Regions from separate parts of the Rhodococcus sp. JCM 9793 genome, predicted to be linked through region 2. Evidence: riboswitches for the same ligand, from Rfam matches in the RefSeq annotation. Region 2 holds a riboswitch; the other holds the start of a gene.
What was found. Region 2 has a riboswitch for cyclic di-AMP ahead of ACZ46K_RS27325 (transglycosylase family protein). Riboswitches for the same ligand answer to the same signal wherever they lie in the genome.

Region 1 (9,063 bases), 2.3 Mb from region 2:
CCGACACCGTGCAGCGACGCAGACCGGATGCCAGACGCAGCCTGCGACGAATGCCGTCGGCCCCCACGACGAGGTCGTCGTCGACCCGGCCGAGCGTGAGCGACGACGGATCGGCGAGCGGGAGATGCATCCGCATCGTGTACACCGCGTCCACCCCTGTTCCCGTGTCGTGACTGATCCGGACCGGTTCGACATCGCTCCCCTGCTGCGACGGATCCCGGTCGTCTCGGTGGCGCTGCGCCATCTCACCGATGGACGTCATCTCACCGAGCGAGAGCAAGCCTATCGGTTCGCTGCCCCGGCGCTCGCACACGGCGACCGGCGTCTCGGTGACCTGCTCACGGATCTCATCGACGACGGCACACTGCGCAGCGCGCGCGGACGCGATCCACTGGGCGGCAGGCCCGTCCTCGCCGAGGTCGGGTAGGACTCCGTTCACGATGACAGCGTCGAGCCGGATGGTGGCCATCGCGGTCCAGGAGCGAAGTCGGCGCAGCTCGGCGAATCCCGCGCGGTCCGGAGTGGTGACGAGTGTCGCACCGGTTCGGGCGCGGTCGTCGAGCAGGTCGCGCACCGCACCCAGTCCTCCGAGGATCCGGTCGTAGAGGACCACGACCGCCATCAGGCGCGGGTCCTGTCCGGTCGCAGCGGCAATCCTGCTGTGCTGCGGCCATATTCGGTCCATGTAGTCGAAGAACGTGCGGGACGACGAGATCATCCGGAACCCGTCGGCCGATGCCGGTGCATCGACGATCACGGTGTGCCACTGTCCGTCGTCGGCCAGACGGGCCACCTCGGTGAGCGCGAGAAGTTCCTGCACTGCAGGTAGACCGATGAGCTCTTCGGGAGCCGGCAGATCGAACTGTCCGGCATGCTCGTGTCCCCCCGCGACCGTCGCGAGTCGATGCAGAGTCGCATAGCCCTGCTCGAGCAGGCCGAGCGAATCGATCTCGAGCATGTCGAGGCCGTCGGTCACAGGCGTCACACCGGTGTGCGTGTCGACGGCGAGGACATCGGCGAGCGAGTGTGCCTGATCGATCGAGACCAGGAGCACGGAGCCGTCGGCGCGCGCGATGTCAAGCGCCGTTGCCGCAGCGAGGGTGGTTTTGCCCGCCCCTCCCTTACCGAGAAACAGTCGAACACGCGCGGGCGGCGTCCCCTGTTCGGCGTTCAGCCTTCCACCTTCTTCTTCAGCTCTTTGAGTGCGGTGTCGGTGATCACTTTCTCGGCCTTCCTCTTGAACAGGCCGATCATCGGGATCGTCAGATCCACGGTCAGTTCGTAGTCGACCACGGTGCCACCGCCCGGGGCATCACCGAGTACGTAGCTTCCGGATTGCGCCTTCTGGATCTCGCCGCTCTCGAGATTCCAGCTGACTGCCCGGCCGTCCGGCGCCCAGCGGTATCGCAGGACATAAGTGTCCTTGACGATCCCCGCGTCGAGCACGAACCGGACTGTCTCCGCGCGGCCGTCGGGCCGGCGCGCGAGTACCTCGACGGTCTCGGCCGCCTCCACCCAGGTGGGATAGGCGTCGAAGTCCGCGATCACGGCCATCACTTGATCTGCCGGCGCATCGATCGTGATCGACCTCTTGGTCTTCTCGGCCATTCGACGAAGACTCCTTTTCAGTCCGTCCCGTGTACTGAAGGTGCGCGGCGGTCTCCATCACCGGAGTGCCGATACCGACGCCGTTGTCTACCACACACCGTATCGACACGGTATCGGGCCGCTCAGGGCCGGTCGCGCGGAGCCTCACCGGCGGGTCGTCCCGCTTCGAGGCGAGCCTTGACCTCGAAGGTCATCTTCTTCCCGGCAACTCTGCGCTCCCGGTTCATCACCGCCAGGTCGAGTTCCGCAACGCGGTCGGGCGCGACGCCGGTCGGCTCGCAGTGCAGGAAGTAATGGATGATCGCACCGTCGAGAGAGGGTTCGAGCCACACTTCCATCGTCCCGGTGAGCGGACCGGACACCGCCCATCGGATTCCCTGATCCGCTCGGTCCTCGCGGACTGTCACCGCGAGATCCGGCCACCACACCCGCCAGCGGTCCGGCGCCGCGATTTCTGCCGCGATGCGAACGGGGTCTGCCGCGACGAAGGTCTGGTCCGACACCTGAATGCTGCTCACGCCGGACAGCTTCACATACTGGGCGCTCCCCTGTTTCGTCACCCCGCGGTTCGGTGCACGGCTCCCGGTCGGTGCGGCGTGCCGCTCAGAAGCTCTCGCAGCTTGGCGCCGAGTACGTCCCAGCGCCACTCTGTCGACACCCACCGACGACCGGCAGCTCCCATTGCCGCGGCCCGGTCGGGATCGGCGAGGACGCCGCTGACCGCAGTCGCGACCGCCGACACCGAAGTTCCGTCGACGACGAACCCGGTCTCCCCGTCCCGGACCGTCTCGGGAGCCCCGCCGGATCTCCCTGCGACAACCGGGACACCTGTGGCGGAAGCCTCGAGGTAGACGATCCCGAGACCTTCCACATCGAGCCCGGCACCCCGGGTGCGACACGGCATCGCGAACACATCCGCGATCGTGTGATGCGCTGCCAACTCCGCGGCGGGTACACCGCCGGTGATGACGACGTGGTCCTCGACACCGGTCTTGCGGGCCAGCTCACGAAGTGTGTCCTCGTACGGGCCGCCACCGACGATGACGAGCACAGCGCCGTCGATGCGAGCCCGGATCTCCGGCAGTGCGCGGATCAGGATGTCCTGCCCCTTCCGCGGCACCAGCCTCGACAGGCACAGCACCGTCGGCCGATCACCGAGCCCATATCGCGCGCGGAGTTCGGCGCGTGCCGCCGGGTCCGGCCGGAACACCTCGGTGTCGACACCGGAGGGCAGGTGCTCGAGACCGGCCTCGGGACCGAACGCCGCCGCGAACCGGCCTCGGGTGTACCGGCTGACGTAGGTGACCGTGTCGGTCTCGTTGCCGATGCGACGCAGCGCCTGCCGACCACCCGGCACCATCGACCAGCCCACTTCGTGACCGTGGGTGCTCGCCACGATCCGGTCGGCACCGGCGCGGCGCAGCACCGGCGCCAGCAGCGCCAGCGGTGCGGCAGCGCCGAACCACGCCGTGTCACACCCGGTATCGGCGAGCAGACGAGACGCCCGGCGGGCGACGGCCGGGGTCGGCAGCATCAACGTCGTCGGATGTCGCACGACTTCGAACGGCTGCTCCGCGTCATAGCGGATGTGACTGTCACCGCGCCAGCGCGGTGCGTATACGACGAGCTCGTCGGCCGGGAGTTGCGCCGCGAACAAGCGCAGATACGACTGGATCCCTCCCGGTCGGGGCGGAAAGTCGTTGGTCACCAGCAGCGTTCGCGACATGGCTACACCGTAGGGTGTGGGAGCCCTGACCGCGCGACGGGGCCCGGGTCGACCGAGGGTGAGTCAGACCAGGTCGGTGAGCCAGTCGCCCCATCGGTCGACGACGTCCGCCGCGCTCACCCCCACGGTCGCGGTGAATGCGTCGCTCTGGCCTGCTTCCGACACCGGCCCGTCCGCGAGTGTGCGGTAGAGGGACGTCAGTTCGTCTTCGCCGTACTCCTCGGCGAGGAACGTCGCGAGACTCCACGCGGTCTCGTAGGCGATGCGGGACCGGACCGGATCGGCGAAGTCGTCGTCGGTCGGGATCTGTGACGGCGCGCCGTTACGGGACACCTCGACCGCAAGGTTCGGGGCGATGCGGCGAAGGTCCGTACCGGTCACCGGCGATCCGGCGTCGGATCGGTAACCGATGTGGTCAGCGTATCCCTCGAGGATCCACATCGGTGACCCGTCCACGGTCTGCGGTCGGGCCGCGATGTGTGTCAACTCGTGCCGGAGTACAGCACGCAGGCCTTCCCGCGAGAGGCGACTGCCCGCTGCCGGGCTGAAGACGATGCGCCGGCCGGTCGCCTGGCCGTGCTCGGGATCGACGGCATCGGAGATCGCCACCGCCGCGATCTCGTCACCGTTGTGCGCGGTGCCCACCTGGTCGGTGAATTCGTCGCGGCTCGAGGTGACCAGCACGAGCGCCTGTTCCGGCCAGTCCGTCCCCCACACGTCCGACACCGCGTCGACCGCGGAGGGAAGTTCGTCCGCGATGTCCTCGGCGAGGGCGGCCCTGTCGGGATGAGCGAGGATCGTCGACGTGCCGCCTGCCGTCTCCGCGATCCTCACGTCGAGCGGTCCGTGATCCCACGGTCCCCTCCACGTCACGGACGCGGAATCCGGGAGCGGCCGGTCGGATGCGATCTTCCATCCGTCGCTGCGCTCGACGACCAGCACGACGACGGGTTTGTGGGTCGGCGCCTCGTCGACACCCTCGATTCCGTAGCGCAGCGACACCGTGAGCGCGAGCACGGGGTCGTCCCCGAACCGGCGGACGACCCCGTCCGGAACATCGGCGGCGGGCTCGATACCGAGTTCGTATCCGAATTCGGTCAACGGCACACCACTCAATGCCTGGGCGCGACGGATCTCGGCCTCGAGCAGCTCCGGCCCGGCGGCAGCGTCGACGACCTCAGCGAGGGCTGCGCTGTCGGCGGTGCGTACCGCGTCTGCCCAGGAGTCCAGGAGCGCCTGGAACTCCGCACGGACGTCTGGCGCGGACTGCTCTTCCACTGCCGGGGCAACGAGAAACACCCCGACCGACGCAACCGCGAGTGCCAGCCCGGCGAGCCCGATGCGCTCCCACGGCAGACGGCGATGGGTTCGAGGCGAGGTCTCCGGCGCGGGCACGCCGCAAGTGTATGTGGCGCTCGGTGCCATCCTCCGTGCCGTGTGTAGGTGGGTACCCGGCAGCGGTCAGTAGCGTCGTGCGCTGTGGAACGGGAAGCTGTCCATCGCCTGCACCTTCACCGGCACACCGAACGTGGACGCGTGGACGATGTTCCCGTCGCCCGCGTAGATGCCGACGTGTGAGGCGTCGTTGTAGAAGATGATGACGTCACCGGGTTGGAGGTTGTCGCGCGAGACCGGGGTCCCGCCCTGGGCCTGCGCCTGGCTCGAGCGTGGAACGGTCTTTCCGACCTGCTGATATGCCCAGACCACGAGACCGGAGCAGTCGAACTGGTTCGGTCCGGTGGCACCCCACACGTACGGGTCACCGATCCGGGTGAGTGCGGCACGGAGTGCTCCGGCGCCGTTGCCCGGGATGAGGTGCTCCATGATGCGGTCGGCATCGAGACCGGGAGGGAACGGCGTGCCGGCGAGGATCGACTTCTCCCCGTCGCTCAGGTTGTCGAAGGCGTCGAGGACTGCGGCGATCTGCGTCTCGAGTTCGGTTTCCTGACGTTGCAGGTCGTCGCGCAGCGTCTGCGCTTGCTCTGCCGCGACGCGAGCGGCCTCGGCCGACTTCTGCGATGCCGCCGCGGCGGCCGTTGCGGCATCGGTGGCTTGACGGAACCCTTCGATCTCGCGATCGGTCTGCGCGCCGAGTACGTCGAGCATCACCATCTGGTCGAGCAGCTGCTGGGGCGAGTCGCTGACCATCACCGCGAAGAGGCGATTGGTGCGCGAACCCCGGTAGTTGGCCTGGGCCAGCTTGTCGACGGTGGGCTTGAAGCGCGCGACCTCCGCTTGGGCTGCCGTCAGCGCGTCGCGGTCCGCGGCCACACGAGCGTCGAGATCGTGCTGCTCGGCGATCCGGGCGTCCAGTTCGATTCCGGCGTGGTGCAGAGCTTCAGTAGCCTGCTCGGACCGACGTGACAGGTCGGCGAGATGTTCGAGTTTGGCAGTGGGGCTGTCGCCGATGGGGTCGGCCACTGCAGGCGCGGAAGCGAGACCCAGAATGAGAAGTACACATGCGACGAGAGCAGTGCGAACGGCCCGTCTGGCGGGAGCGGAGAACACGAGGCTTGTCTTCCTTTCGCAAAGATCTCGATCAGGTTACGGAACCGCACAGCTCCGTGTCTACCCGCGGGTAGCGCACTGCAATTCGTTATCCGACACGTTCGTCATCACAGGCTCGCCCCGACAATGACGTGAGGGTGGACCGGCATGTCACCGATCCACCCTCACAGGCACTGCTCGTCGATCAGAAGCGGCGGGCGCCATCCACCGGCATCGAGTCGAGCGGAGCAACCTTGACAGGCTGACTCGAAGTCGAGGCATGCACGATGTTGCCGTTGCCGATGTAGATACCCGTGTGGCTGCCGCCGTAGAAGGAGACGACATCACCGGGCTGCAGTGCCCCGACCGGCACGGACTGGCCGGCAGAGGCCTGCTGGTAGCTGGTGCGAGGGACACTCAGACCCACCTGCTGGTACGCCCACTGCACGAGCCCGGAGCAGTCGAACGCGTTCGGGCCCGTTGCGCCGTAGACGTACGGGGACCCGACCTTACCGAGCGCGGCGTCGGCAGCGCGCTGGCCGACCGAGCTGAACGGCGCGGAGAAGGGCGCGGCGGGAGCAGCTTCAGGAGCGGGTGGGATGAGGTTGGTGACCTCCGGCGGGAGGGTCACGCCGGGGGGCAGTTCGAAGGAACCGACACCGGGGATGTTGAGGGGCTCCGCCATCGCCGGACCGGCGGTGACAGTGACTGCACCGAGCGCGAGGGCGCCGGCGACGAGGGCGCGACGTACTGCGCGTTTGTTGTTCTGCGAGACCACGAGGGGTTGTTCTCCAATTCTTCCGTTCATCCGCCGACCGAGTTAGCTGACGGATTCGGGCCGGAAGATCAGCCCTACCCCTCTCCGCGAGTGCGGTGGAGGGGATTCACCCCAGTAACGCGTGTGGGTCCCCGGCTCGGACACTCGAGGTCGAGCGGCCGATTAGGCGGTTACCTCGCGGCTCCGGCCCTCGGGAGTGGGCCGAATGAACTATTCCGCTTGGTCTCAGGAAGGTTACGAAACTGCATCGCCGAGGCCAACCCGAACTCGCCGAAAATGCGTCTAAAGTCCGTTTTGGTAATTTTGGGACCAGCACCGCCAACATTTGATAACAGCTCGATAACGGAGCGGAGGGTGACCGCCCCGACTTCGACGCTCGAATCCGCATGGCAGTGCCGCACGTCCACAGCGTTGTGACTCATCCCAGCTCAGGGCGTCGATCAAAGCTCTCGTACACCCCGAGTCGGCGGACCGGACGCTCCACACGGGCGCCCTCACCGCACGGAGAGGCATCTCGCAGGAACCCTGCGCGATCGGCCGTTGAAATGCAGGTGTGATCCTCGTCTCACCATGCGCGGGAAGTCCGGATCCGGGGCGTGTCGGAGGCGGTTTCTACGCTCAGCGCATGACGTCGTCCCCCACCGGTTCCGACACCCCCCACGGTGTCCAGCTCAGCTTCGACGAACTCGACACTCCTCTACGTGACACCACCTTCGTTGTGGTGGATCTCGAGACCACCGGGGGACGTTCCGGTGACGACGCCATCACCGAGATCGGGGCGGTCAAGGTGCGCAGCGGTGAAGTTCTCGGCGAGTTCGGGACCCTCGTCGACCCGGGCCGGTCGATTCCACCCGAGATCGTCCGACTCACGGGTATCACCACCGCGATGGTCTATCAGGCTCCTCGCATCGAGGAAGTGCTCCCCGCGTTCCTCGAATTCGCCACCGGTTCGGTCCTCGTAGCGCACAACGCCGGGTTCGACACCGGCTTCCTCCGCGCGGCGGCGATCCAGTGCGACGTGGCATGGCCGCGGTTCCCTGTCGTCTGCACCGTCAAACTAGCGCGACGGGTCCTCGGGCGCGACGAAGCGCCGTCGGTGAAACTCTCCGCACTCGCCGAACTGTTCAGTGTGTCGACACAGCCCACACACCGCGCACTCGACGATGCACGCGCGACCGTCGACGTCCTCCACGCACTCATCGAGCGGGTCGGCAACCAGGGGGTCCACAGCCTCACCGAACTGCGCGACTACATCCCCGCCGTCACGGCCGAACAACGCGCCAAACGCACGCTCGCCGCTCACCTGCCACACCGGCCCGGCGTGTATTTGTTCCGAGGCCCGTCGGACGAGGCTCTCTACATAGGTACGGCCGTGGATCTACGGCGACGCGTCCGGAATTACTTCACCGGTTCGGAAACCCGGCCGCGGCTCCGCGAGATGGTAGCTCTGACCACCCGCATCGACCACGTCGAATGCGCCCACGGTCTCGAAGCCGGCGTACGCGAACTACGACTGCTCGCCGCCCACACTCCCCCGTACAACCGTCGTTCCAAATACCCCACCCGAGGGTGGTGGATCACACTCACCGACGAGCCGTTCCCGCGCCTGGCGATCTCGCGTACCCCGTCGACCGATGCACTCGGCCCCTTCTCTGCCCGGAACGCAGCCGCCGACGTAGCCGCCACCCTCGCTGAATTCAGCGGGCTGCGCACGTGCACGCGCCGGATCGGCCGATCGGCGCGCCACGGCGACCGCTGCCTACCCGACGCGGTCGGTGCCTGTTCCGCAGCCTCGTTCGGTCCGCAGAGCCCCGACGAGTACTCCACTCAGGTCCAGCGGGCGCGTGCTCTGCTCCGCGGCCACGACACCTCCGTGATCGCGAGGGCGCGGAAGCGCATCGACGAGTTGGCGGGCCAGGAACTGTTCGAGAACGCGGCACGACTACGCGACCGGACCGCCGACGCGGTCCGTGCGCTAGGGCGCACGCAGCGCCTCGCGGCGCTCGCAGCCATCGACGAACTGATCGCGGCCCGTCCCCGTGCCGAAGGCGGGTGGGATTTCGCCGTGGTGCGCGCCGGCAGGCTCGCGTCGGCAGGCGTCGCGGAACGTGGTGTGCGTCCCATGCCGGTCGTCGCGGCGATCACGGCGAGTGCCGAAACGGTACTGCCCGGTCCAGGTCCGCTACGGGGCGCACCCGCAGAAGAGATAGGACTGCTCGCACGGTGGCTGGACTCCGACGGGGTGCGCATCGTGCAGACCTCCCACGGATGGTGCGAGCCTGTCGACGGTGCCGGCCGGTGGAGCGAGTGGGCCGAGCTGGCGCGCGAGGCACGCGATGCGTCCGGGGCGGTCCCGGAACCGGATGCCCACCGCATAGGCTGATCGTCACCGGAGGAAGACCTGCGTCACCGGAGTACAGACAAGGAGCCCCCATGATCAATGCCATCGTTCTGATCGACGCCG
Region 2 (9,063 bases):
GTGGCGGCGCCGGCCGATTCGACGTCGGCGACGAGCGCGACCCGCCCGGCGAGTTCCGGGACGAGAGGACCCGGGGCGACGATGGTGAGGTCGGCCTGGACGAGGACGTGGTCGACAGGGTCGGGGAGCGCGTTCGCCATCTCGGTTTCGGCGTCGCCACCGTGGAGCAGGGCTTTGCCGGGGGACCCGAGGTTGTCGTGGGCGACCAGCGCCAGTGCGGTGGCCTCGCGGATCGTCTCGGTCACCGTCTCGTGGCCGAAGTGCCCGGCCGACCGAGGTCTCCGCCATGCCACGATGGCCTGCACTTCGGCGGTGGACAGTGTGACGTGGTCGGCGAGGACCTCGAGGATCAGTCGGCGGTCGTAGGCCGCGGTCGGGGAGTTCACCTCGTCGGACAGCGCCGCGATCGGTTTGTCGTTCTGGTCGCGGCGCCCGATGAGCCACGGTCGCCGCGGCGCGTCGAGCCACGCGCCGGCGAGCACCGCCCAGCGATGCCCGGTGTTCGCGGTGAGCCATCCGTCGGCCGAGGTCGTGGGAGCCCAGTAGTCGTCGATGTCGCCGGGTGGGGCGGGGTCGGGATTTCCGCGCGCGATGAGTCCCGCCGCCGTGAGCACCTCGGTGAGCAATGCCGTGTGGTCGTCGGTGAGGTCCAGGGTCTTGGCGAGCCGGTGGAGTTCGCGGACCCCCAGCCCGCCGGAGCGCAGCGCCGGGGCGGGCTGCCGGCCCAGCGCGGTGATCAGGTCCTCGCAGTGGCGCAGCAACTCCAGGGCGGCGCCGGCGGCGGTGCTGTTCGTGTCGGGGGCGGCTTTGGTGGTCGCCTCGAAACTCGGGGGAGTCAGTGATGCCGGGTCGTACGGCGCTTCGCCCCGCAGGGCTTGTCCGACCCGGTGAGGAAGTTCGACGGTCTCGTCGTCGATGCGGGTGAGCAACCCGGACGCCAGGAGCTTCTGGACGGGGCGGGTCTCGTCGGAGCCGGGCGCGGCGTCGCGGGTGCGCCCGATGGGCGATGTACGTGCGAGGGTGTCGAGAATGCTGCGTTGTGCGGGGTTGAGCTCGGCGAGAACCTGATCGAGCTCCTCGCGGGTGAATGCGTCCGTCTCGGGTGCGCGTCCGACCCGCCACGGCACGGCTTCCACGGCGGCCGCGACAAGACGCAGACCTTCGGGGGTGTCCCACACCAGGAGGCCGGAGCGCAGCCGGTCGAGAATCCGATCGACGGACTTGGCGGTGATCCGTCCGCGCAGATCGTCGACGAGAGTTTTCCTCGTCACCCCGTCGTCGACGGCTCCGAGCCGCGCCAGTGCCTCGATGACCCCGAACTCGGCAGTGGTGAAGTCGTTCGCTGCGCGGAACACCGACGCGCGTTGGCGTGCTCGATTCGCAAGCACGTTCATCGTCGCGGGTGGGGGCACCACCAGGTCGGGTCGCGAGCGCAGGAGCGCGACAAGTTCCGTGTCGCGGCGATCGGACAGCCACCGGGCGAGCGAGTCCGATCCGGTGTCGGGGGCGGGCGTGGCGGGTGTCATTCGTTCCAGATTAGAGACCTGAGATGGCCTAAGACGAACTCACCTGCCAAAATGGGCGTCATGGCTGACAAATCGAAGAACCTCTACGTCGATCGCGGATGGCCGGAGTTGGCAGACGGAGACCACGCGGTCACCGAACTGTCGTCGACGCGTTCTGGTCCGCTCTCTCCGTACGGCGAGGACACCGTGTTCCCGGTCCCGGCGGATGAGCTTCCCTACACGCACCCGTACACCGTCATCAACCGCTGAGTTCCTCGCCTGCCGGACTCCCGATACAAGCAGAGAACCCCGCACCGAATCCGGTGCGGGGTTCTCTGCTTGTATCGCTGAGTGTTGCCTACTGGGGCAGAACGGCGCGGACCGCGTCGAGGACGGCCGGGTCGAGAGCGATACCGGCGGCCTGCAGTGCGTCGACGCCCTGCTCGAAGCCGTCGATGATGCCCTGGGCCTCGGCAGGCAGTGCGGGAGCATCGGGGAGCTGCGGAACCTGACGGTTCTCGGTGAGCGGCGCGGACTGAGCGGGTGCGCTCGGGGCTTCACGCTGTGTCGGAGCGCTGGACAGTCCGAGGCTCGAAGAGCAGGACGGCCATGCGCCCCAGCCCTGGCCTGCGAGGACACGCTCGGCGACTGCGATCTGCTGGTCGCGGCTGGCCTGGTTGGCGGTGGGTGCGTACTCCTGGCCGCCGTAGGCGTTCCAGGTGCTCGGCGAGAACTGCAGCCCGCCGTGGAACCCGTTGCCGGTGGCGATGGCCCAGTTGCCGCCGGACTCGCACTGTGCGAGGCGGTCCCAGTCGGAGTCGGGTGCTGCGGTGGCGGTGCCGCTGAAGGCGACACCTGTCACGCCGAGGACGGCGCCGGTCAGCGCGAACTTCGCGACGGTCCGGCCGGTATTGGTGGGCTTGCGATGGCGTCCGCTCATGTCGGTCGTTTCCTCTCCGCACGCGCCTACGAGGTCAGCTGTCGGGTTCGGACTGAAGAGGTAGTCCGGCCGTTGCGCTCATCGAGCGTTCCGGCTTCACCCCAAGGCCTGCCGCGTGAGCGGCGGGCCGGGCCTCCGGGGAAGCGTCCGGCGGGGGCCGGGTGCTTCCGAGGGAGACCGGTTGGGTCCCCCGTTTCCTGTCCCTTGTGGATCGTTTGTCGGGATAACCGGACATCCGCGGGACAGGAATTTGGCGCGGCGGGCCCGGGTTGGTTGGACCAGGTGGTCCGACCGATCACGACGGTAACGGTTCGGGTGGGCAAGTGTCACCAATTGATAACGCGCGACCGTTTGCGGTTTCGAGGCTGTGCTGGGGCGATGTCGGAGCGAACTCGCTGGTAGTCGCGCGAGTAGACCCCCAAACCCGTTTCGAGCCCCCGCCGTTATCAGCTCGTTACGTGATTAAGGTCACATATACGTTGGGCGCGCGTCGACGGGAACGATGTCTTTCCCGAGCGGCATCAGGGAGATCGGGATCATCTTCAGGTTCGCGATCGCCAGCGGAATGCCGATGATCGTGATGGCCATGGCAATCGCTGTCGTGATGTGTCCGATGGCCAGCCAGATGCCGGCGATCACGATCCAGATCACATTCCCGATCAGTGAACCGGCCCCTGCCGTCGGCTTGTCGACCGTCGTCTTCCCGAACGGCCACAGTGCGTAGACGCCGATGCGGAACGAGGCGATACCGAACGGGATCGTGATGATGAGGATGCAGCAGATGATGCCGGCGACGAAGTATCCGAGCGCCAGCCACAGGCCGCCGAAGATCAGCCAGATGATGTTGAGAACTACCCTCATGAGCCGTTACCGCCCTTCGAGCGCCGACCCGACTGCAGGGCGAACGCGATGGCCAGCGCGAAGCCGAGCGGCCACGCGAGAGTGAGGAGGAACAGGACGAGGCCCGGCTTGCCGTCGGTGACGATCGGTGTCAGGAAGATTGCGACGACTGCCACGATACCCACCGCGAAGCACGCGATGGCCGCGTTGAACAGGCCCTTACGAGGCGCACGAGCAGAATCGGAAGAAGAGTTACCCACGGAGTCCACGGTAGTCGTCAGCGGTCCCGGGCGGTATGTGCGTCGAGGTACACTGAACGCGTCTGCGCGTCCCGCTCGATGAGGGTTGGGGCGCGTTGTTTTGCATGTCCACACCGTGTCTCGGGCACGGCCGTCCAGGAGCAGGTGAGCGCGGTGCCGACCGGCAAGGTGAAATGGTACGACGTGGAGAAAGGCTTCGGCTTCCTGTCCCAGGACGACGGTGAGGACGTCTACGTCCGCGCATCGGCACTCCCCGAGGGCGTCGAGAGCCTCAAAGCGGGCCAGCGTGTCGATTTCGGGATGGCCGTCGGTCGTCGCGGACCCCAGGCACTCAAGGTCGAGTTGCTCGAGACGCCGTCGTTGCGGCAGCAGAGCGGACGACGTGAAGCACCGGCGCGTGAACGACGTTCACCCGACGAACTGCACGGCATGGTCGAGGACATGATCAAGCTGCTCGAGGTTGCAATCCAGCCCGACCTGCAGCGTGGTCGCTACCCGGACCGCAAGTCGGGGCAGCGGATCTCCGAGGTCATGCGCGCCATCGCTCGCGAGCTCGATCACTGAGCCGGACCACCGGACAGAAATGCCGAATGCCGTATCCGATCGAACCGGATGCGGCATTCGGCTTTCGTCGACCCCCGCGCATCGGCCACAGGGGAGCGGCATCAGAACGTCTGGACGGCCCACACGGCGTGAGCGATCGGCTCGCCCGCTTCGTCCACCACAGCGGAGGGCAGCTGGACCTCGACGCCGAGCAACTGCAGGCTCGGATCGCTCGGCACGGTGATCGCGCTCTGCTGTCCTGGCTCGACCATGATGCCGTCGAGGAACGTCTGACCGGTCTGGAGATCGCCGTATACGGCGATCAGACGCCACGGCGCATCGGAGATCTCCGACGGCAGCGACAACTGCAGCGGATATCCGGCGCGGACGGAGAGCTGAGTGATCGGATTCTCGACGCAGTCCTCGAGGTTGATGTTGCAGTGCTGGGTCGGAGGCACCGTGACCGAGTTGCCGTCTCCGTAGGCGGTGATCTCGGGCAGTCGCGGTTCGGCCGAGTCGACGAGTTTCCACACCACCGCGCCGATACCCACGGCGACCACCACCAGGACTACCGCGATCAGCGCGATCGCCTTCTTCGTCCGGGCTTGCAGATTCATCGGCTCCCATTTCGTGTCGGCTGCCCGTCCGCGCGCGCTCGGCGCTCGGCGGCAGTTTCGGTGGAGGCATGCTCGGGCCTCCTGCCGCCCAGGCCGGGCAGCAACGTCTTTCCACGGTAGGTGAGCAGGGTCTGGGTGAAACCGAGAACCAGTACCACCGTCACGACCGAGAAGCCGATCCACAGCTCGGTGGGCAGCAGAACCCCCAGCGCGCCGCCGAGAACCCAGCTCAGCTGAAGGACGGTTTCCGATCGGCCGAATCCCGACGCGATGGACTCCTCGGGCAGATCCTGCTGCAGCGACGCGTCCAACGACACCTTCGACAGGGCGCTCGCGCACGCGGCAACCAACGCGGCGAACGCGGCGGCGAGCACATTGTCGGTTGCCGCGACGATCGCAGCCACGACCACCACGGCGGCGGTGCATCGTACGACGATCAGAGCGGGCCGACCCAGCGCCATCCGCGCACCGGTTGCGTTACCCGCGAAGTTGCCGATCGCCGCTGCAGCGCCGACCAGGCCGAGCATGGCGGCCTGCATGAGCGGTGACTGTTCGGTGGCACTCTTCGCCACGAACGCAATGAACAGGGTGAGGAAGCCGGTGAGCACCCGGATCGTGCCGTTGCCCCACAACCCGGTGACGACTGTGCGGCCGAGTGGTTGCCGACTCTTGTTGCCGTGGGAGATCACCTCGGTCTTGGTGTCGAGCACCTCGGTACGGGCATCGGATCCGCGGTACGACAGCGTTGCGGGGACCTCACCTTCGGTGACCTCGACCCACGCCGGTATCCGCATACTCAGGTAGGCCCCGAGCACGGTGATGGCGGCGCAGAACCACAGTGCGCCGGCGGAATTGAACGCCCACGCGGCTGCCGCCGCGACCGCCCCGGCACCGAGCGTGCCTCCGACCAGGCCGAACACGGTGAGCCGGGAGTTGACGCGGACCAGGTCTATCTCGGGGGGCAGCACTCTCGGAGTGACCGCGGATTTGAGCACCGCGAACGATTTACTGAGCACCATCATCGCCAGCGCAGCGGGATACAACCCCCAACTGTCGAAGCTGAAGATCAGCACGATAGCGAGCACCGTTCGCAGCCCGAAGGATGTCGCCAGCGCGACACGGCGTCCGTGCTGGAGCCGATCGAGGAGAGGTCCGATCAACGGCGCGATGACCGCGAACGGCGCGATCGTGATGAGCAGGTACAACGCGACCTTCGTCTTGTCCTCACCGGTCGCGGCCGAGAAGAACAACGTGTTCGCCAACGCCACCGCCATCGCGGCGTCGGCGGCGAAATTCGCCATGGTCGCGTACGTCAGTGCCGTCAGACCCGACTTGTCGGCGCCGTCGGCAGTCGCGGCGCGACGGAACGTGGCGATGCCCTTGTGGGTGAGCTCGCGGCTCCGGAACGCCGCAACCCGCGTCACCGTGAGTTTGCGGGGCATCCGTGGTGCGTGGGGCCCGGTGTTCTCACCCCCCGACCGGCCGTCCTTGGTGTCGGAAGAATCCTTCGGCGGCCCGGCGTCCTTCGCTGCGCGCTTGTCCGAGCTGTCCTGGCGGGAGCGGTGCGACTCGTCTGTCGGATGCAGAGGCGGCAACGGTGTGCGGCGCGCAGAGACGCGGCGCGGCGGCGGATAATTGCTGTAGCCCGGATGCCGAGAGCCCGGGGCACGATCATCCGCCTTGTCGGCAGGTCGCTCTTCCCGTTCGGTCACTCTTCGATTCTTCACCACCGCGCACCCGTTGTGCAGTCGGGCCGGTTGTCGCGTCGCTCGCGAGGCGGGGTCACGGGACGAACCGCACTTCGAACAGCGTCGGCCACAACTTGCCGGTCACGAGGAAGCGGTCCGTGCCCGGGATATGAGCGATCCCGTTCAGGACGTCGACATCGTCCCGATCTGCGTCGGAAAGCCGGTCGAGCAGCGCGGACGCGTCGATCGTTGCGCTGACCCGGCCGGACTCGGGATCGATTCGCACGATCTCCTCGGTCTTCCACACATTCGCGTACACGGCGCCGTCGTCGGTGCATTCGAGCTCGTTCAGGTTCGACACCGCACGACCGTTGCGATGCACCGTGACCTGTCCGAGCTCGGCGAACGTGTCGCGGGCCCGGAATGTCAGGTTCGCGGAGCCGTCGCTCATCACGAGGCGGTCGGGCTGGTCGCACAGACCCCAGCCCTCACCGTCGTAGGTGATGCGTCGCTGCTCGGTGAGGCTGTCGCGGTCGCGGACGAACGCCACGCCGTCCTTCCATGTGAGCTGCCACACCACTCCGCCCGCAACAGTGATGCCCTCGCCGAACATGTCGTCGGGGAGCGGCACCCGGGTGCGTTCGGTGCGTGCGTCGAGTGGGCGTGCCGACACCCATGACGATCCCTCGCGCCCGGTGCCCTCGAACAGTTCGCCGTCGTCGAGTTCGAGGCCCTGGGTGAACGCCGCCGGGTCGTGTGGATGCTCCGCGACGATCTCGACGTGCAGCTCGTCTGCGGGGGGCCCGGATTCGTCGACGACGGTGTCGCTGCAGCCTGCGGTCAGGAGTGTGAGAGCGAGGGTGAAGGTGGCCGATCGACGCATCATGAGCCCATCTTCCCGTTGCCTTCTGCCGTTCCTTCGTCGCCGTCTCGTGTGTCTTCTCATGGCCGGGCACCACGCCGGGGCATCGGTCCGGCACAATGGTGCTCGTGAGCGTTGCATCTTCTGCCGTTGCCCCCGGAACGGTTCCTTCGGTGGATCCGGCCGTCCGATCGGTGCTCGCTGAGGCCGTGGAGGTCGCTCGGGCTGCCCTGAACGAGCTCGGAGAGGGCGTCGTCGGCGCCTATCTGGGTGTCGCCGCCGAGGACGAATGCGCAGCCACCCACCGCTTCGCAGCCGATCTGGCCGGATATCACGGCTGGCAGTGGGCCGTCGTGGTGGCCGCAGCGCCCGAATCCGACCACGTCACCGTCAGTGAACTCGTACTGTTGCCGGGCCCCGAATCGTTGGTCGCGCCCGAGTGGGTGCCGTGGAACGAACGAATCCGCCCCGGCGACCTGGGCCCCGGCGACCTGCTCGCCCCCGCGCCGGACGACGAGCGGCTCGTGCCCGGCTACACCGCCTCCGGCGATCCGGATGTCGACGAGACTGCCGGAGAGATCGGGCTCGGCCGCAAACAGGTGATGAGTCGCGAAGGCAGGCTCGCCGCAGCGCAGCGGTGGTTCGACGGCGACTACGGGCCCGGCTCGGAGATGGCGAAGGCCGCACCGTCGACGTGCATGCTGTGCGGGTTCTACCTGCCCCTCGCGGGGTCGCTGCGGGCAGCGTTCGGTGTGTGCGGAAACGAATACGCCGCCGACGGTCATGTCGTGCACGCCGAATTCGGTTGCGGTGCGCACTCCGACACCACCCTGCCCACCGGTGCGGGTTCGCCGCAGTTCGACGCATACGACGACGGGGCGGTCGAGATCGTCGAGCTCCCTGCCGTCGCTGCAGAACACACCGAGAACGCTGCCGTCACCGAGAACCCACAGTCGGAACAGACCGACTGACGTGCAGGTCTCCGACACCGCGGACCCGTTCGGTACCGCGGCGCTACGCGACAGTCTCGTTGCCGCGTGGCGATCGTCGCCGACGCGTCTGCGGGAGGACATCGCCACCGAAGCGGATCTCGTCCGCGCCGGATACCGCGACCGGGTACTGACCGAACTGGCACAGAACGCGGCCGACGCCGCGAGTCGTGCCGGAATTCCGGGCACCCTGCGGGTGTGGCAGGTCGGAACCTGCCTGCACGTCGCCAACACCGGAGCACCCCTCGACGAGGCCGGCGTCCAGGCTCTGACCGCGTTACGTGCGTCGAGCAAGACCGGTGGTGTGGGGCGATTCGGCGTCGGATTCACCGCCGTCCTTGCGATATCGGACGAGGTCGAGGTGCGGTCGCGCACCGGGTCCATCAGGTTCTCCGCGGCGCAGACCCGCGACGTCCTGGCCGAACACGGATCGGCCCTGCCCGACGGCAGGGTGCCGACCCTGCGCCTGGTGTGGCCGAGCACTACAGCACCTGCCGCGGGAAGCGACTCGGAAGTGGTGCTCGACGTCCGTTCCGGAATCGACACCGAGACGCTGCTCGACGATTTCCGCCGTGAGGCGATCGATCTGCTGCTCGAACTACCCGCACTGCAGACGATCGTCATCGACGAAGACGAATTCGTCCGCACCGAAAGCATTCTCGAGTCCGGGCTTCGGGAACTCCGTGTCGGTGATCACTGCTGGTGGGAGCATCGCGGTGCTTCGGCCCGATGGCTGGTGCCCGTCGTCGAGGGTGTGGTCCGGCCGGTCCACGACGACGTGCTCCGCGCACCCACCCGGTCGGACGAGGAACTGTCGTT

Region 1: another riboswitch for cyclic di-AMP. It lies ahead of ACZ46K_RS16745 (C40 family peptidase); the one in region 2 lies ahead of ACZ46K_RS27325 (transglycosylase family protein).

Annotation. Positions count from the first base shown of each region.
Region 1 is NZ_AP043721.1:3,168,796-3,177,858, reverse strand. Features, by position in the region: gene ACZ46K_RS16775 (ArsA family ATPase) at 1-1,135, opposite strand, end outside; gene ACZ46K_RS16770 (SRPBCC family protein) at 1,171-1,608, opposite strand; gene ACZ46K_RS16765 (hypothetical protein) at 1,731-2,126, opposite strand; gene ACZ46K_RS16760 (glycosyltransferase family 4 protein) at 2,165-3,334, opposite strand; gene ACZ46K_RS16755 (hypothetical protein) at 3,398-4,729, opposite strand; gene ACZ46K_RS16750 (C40 family peptidase) at 4,796-5,842, opposite strand; gene ACZ46K_RS16745 (C40 family peptidase) at 6,027-6,599, opposite strand; cyclic di-AMP (ydaO/yuaA leader) riboswitch at 6,615-6,778, opposite strand; gene ACZ46K_RS16740 (DEDD exonuclease domain-containing protein) at 7,225-8,982, shown strand; gene ACZ46K_RS16735 (Lrp/AsnC family transcriptional regulator) at 9,033-9,063, shown strand, end outside.
Region 2 is NZ_AP043721.1:5,439,567-5,448,629, reverse strand. Features, by position in the region: gene ACZ46K_RS27335 (helicase-associated domain-containing protein) at 1-1,526, opposite strand, end outside; gene ACZ46K_RS27330 (hypothetical protein) at 1,587-1,775, shown strand; gene ACZ46K_RS27325 (transglycosylase family protein) at 1,864-2,445, opposite strand; cyclic di-AMP (ydaO/yuaA leader) riboswitch at 2,453-2,580, opposite strand; gene ACZ46K_RS27320 (YccF domain-containing protein) at 2,914-3,306, opposite strand; gene ACZ46K_RS27315 (hypothetical protein) at 3,303-3,554, opposite strand; gene ACZ46K_RS27310 (cold-shock protein) at 3,699-4,109, shown strand; gene ACZ46K_RS27305 (DUF2771 domain-containing protein) at 4,211-4,705, opposite strand; gene ACZ46K_RS27300 (MFS transporter) at 4,702-6,417, opposite strand; gene ACZ46K_RS27295 (glutaminyl-peptide cyclotransferase) at 6,488-7,276, opposite strand; gene ACZ46K_RS27290 (DUF3027 domain-containing protein) at 7,375-8,226, shown strand; gene ACZ46K_RS27285 (sacsin N-terminal ATP-binding-like domain-containing protein) at 8,228-9,063, shown strand, end outside.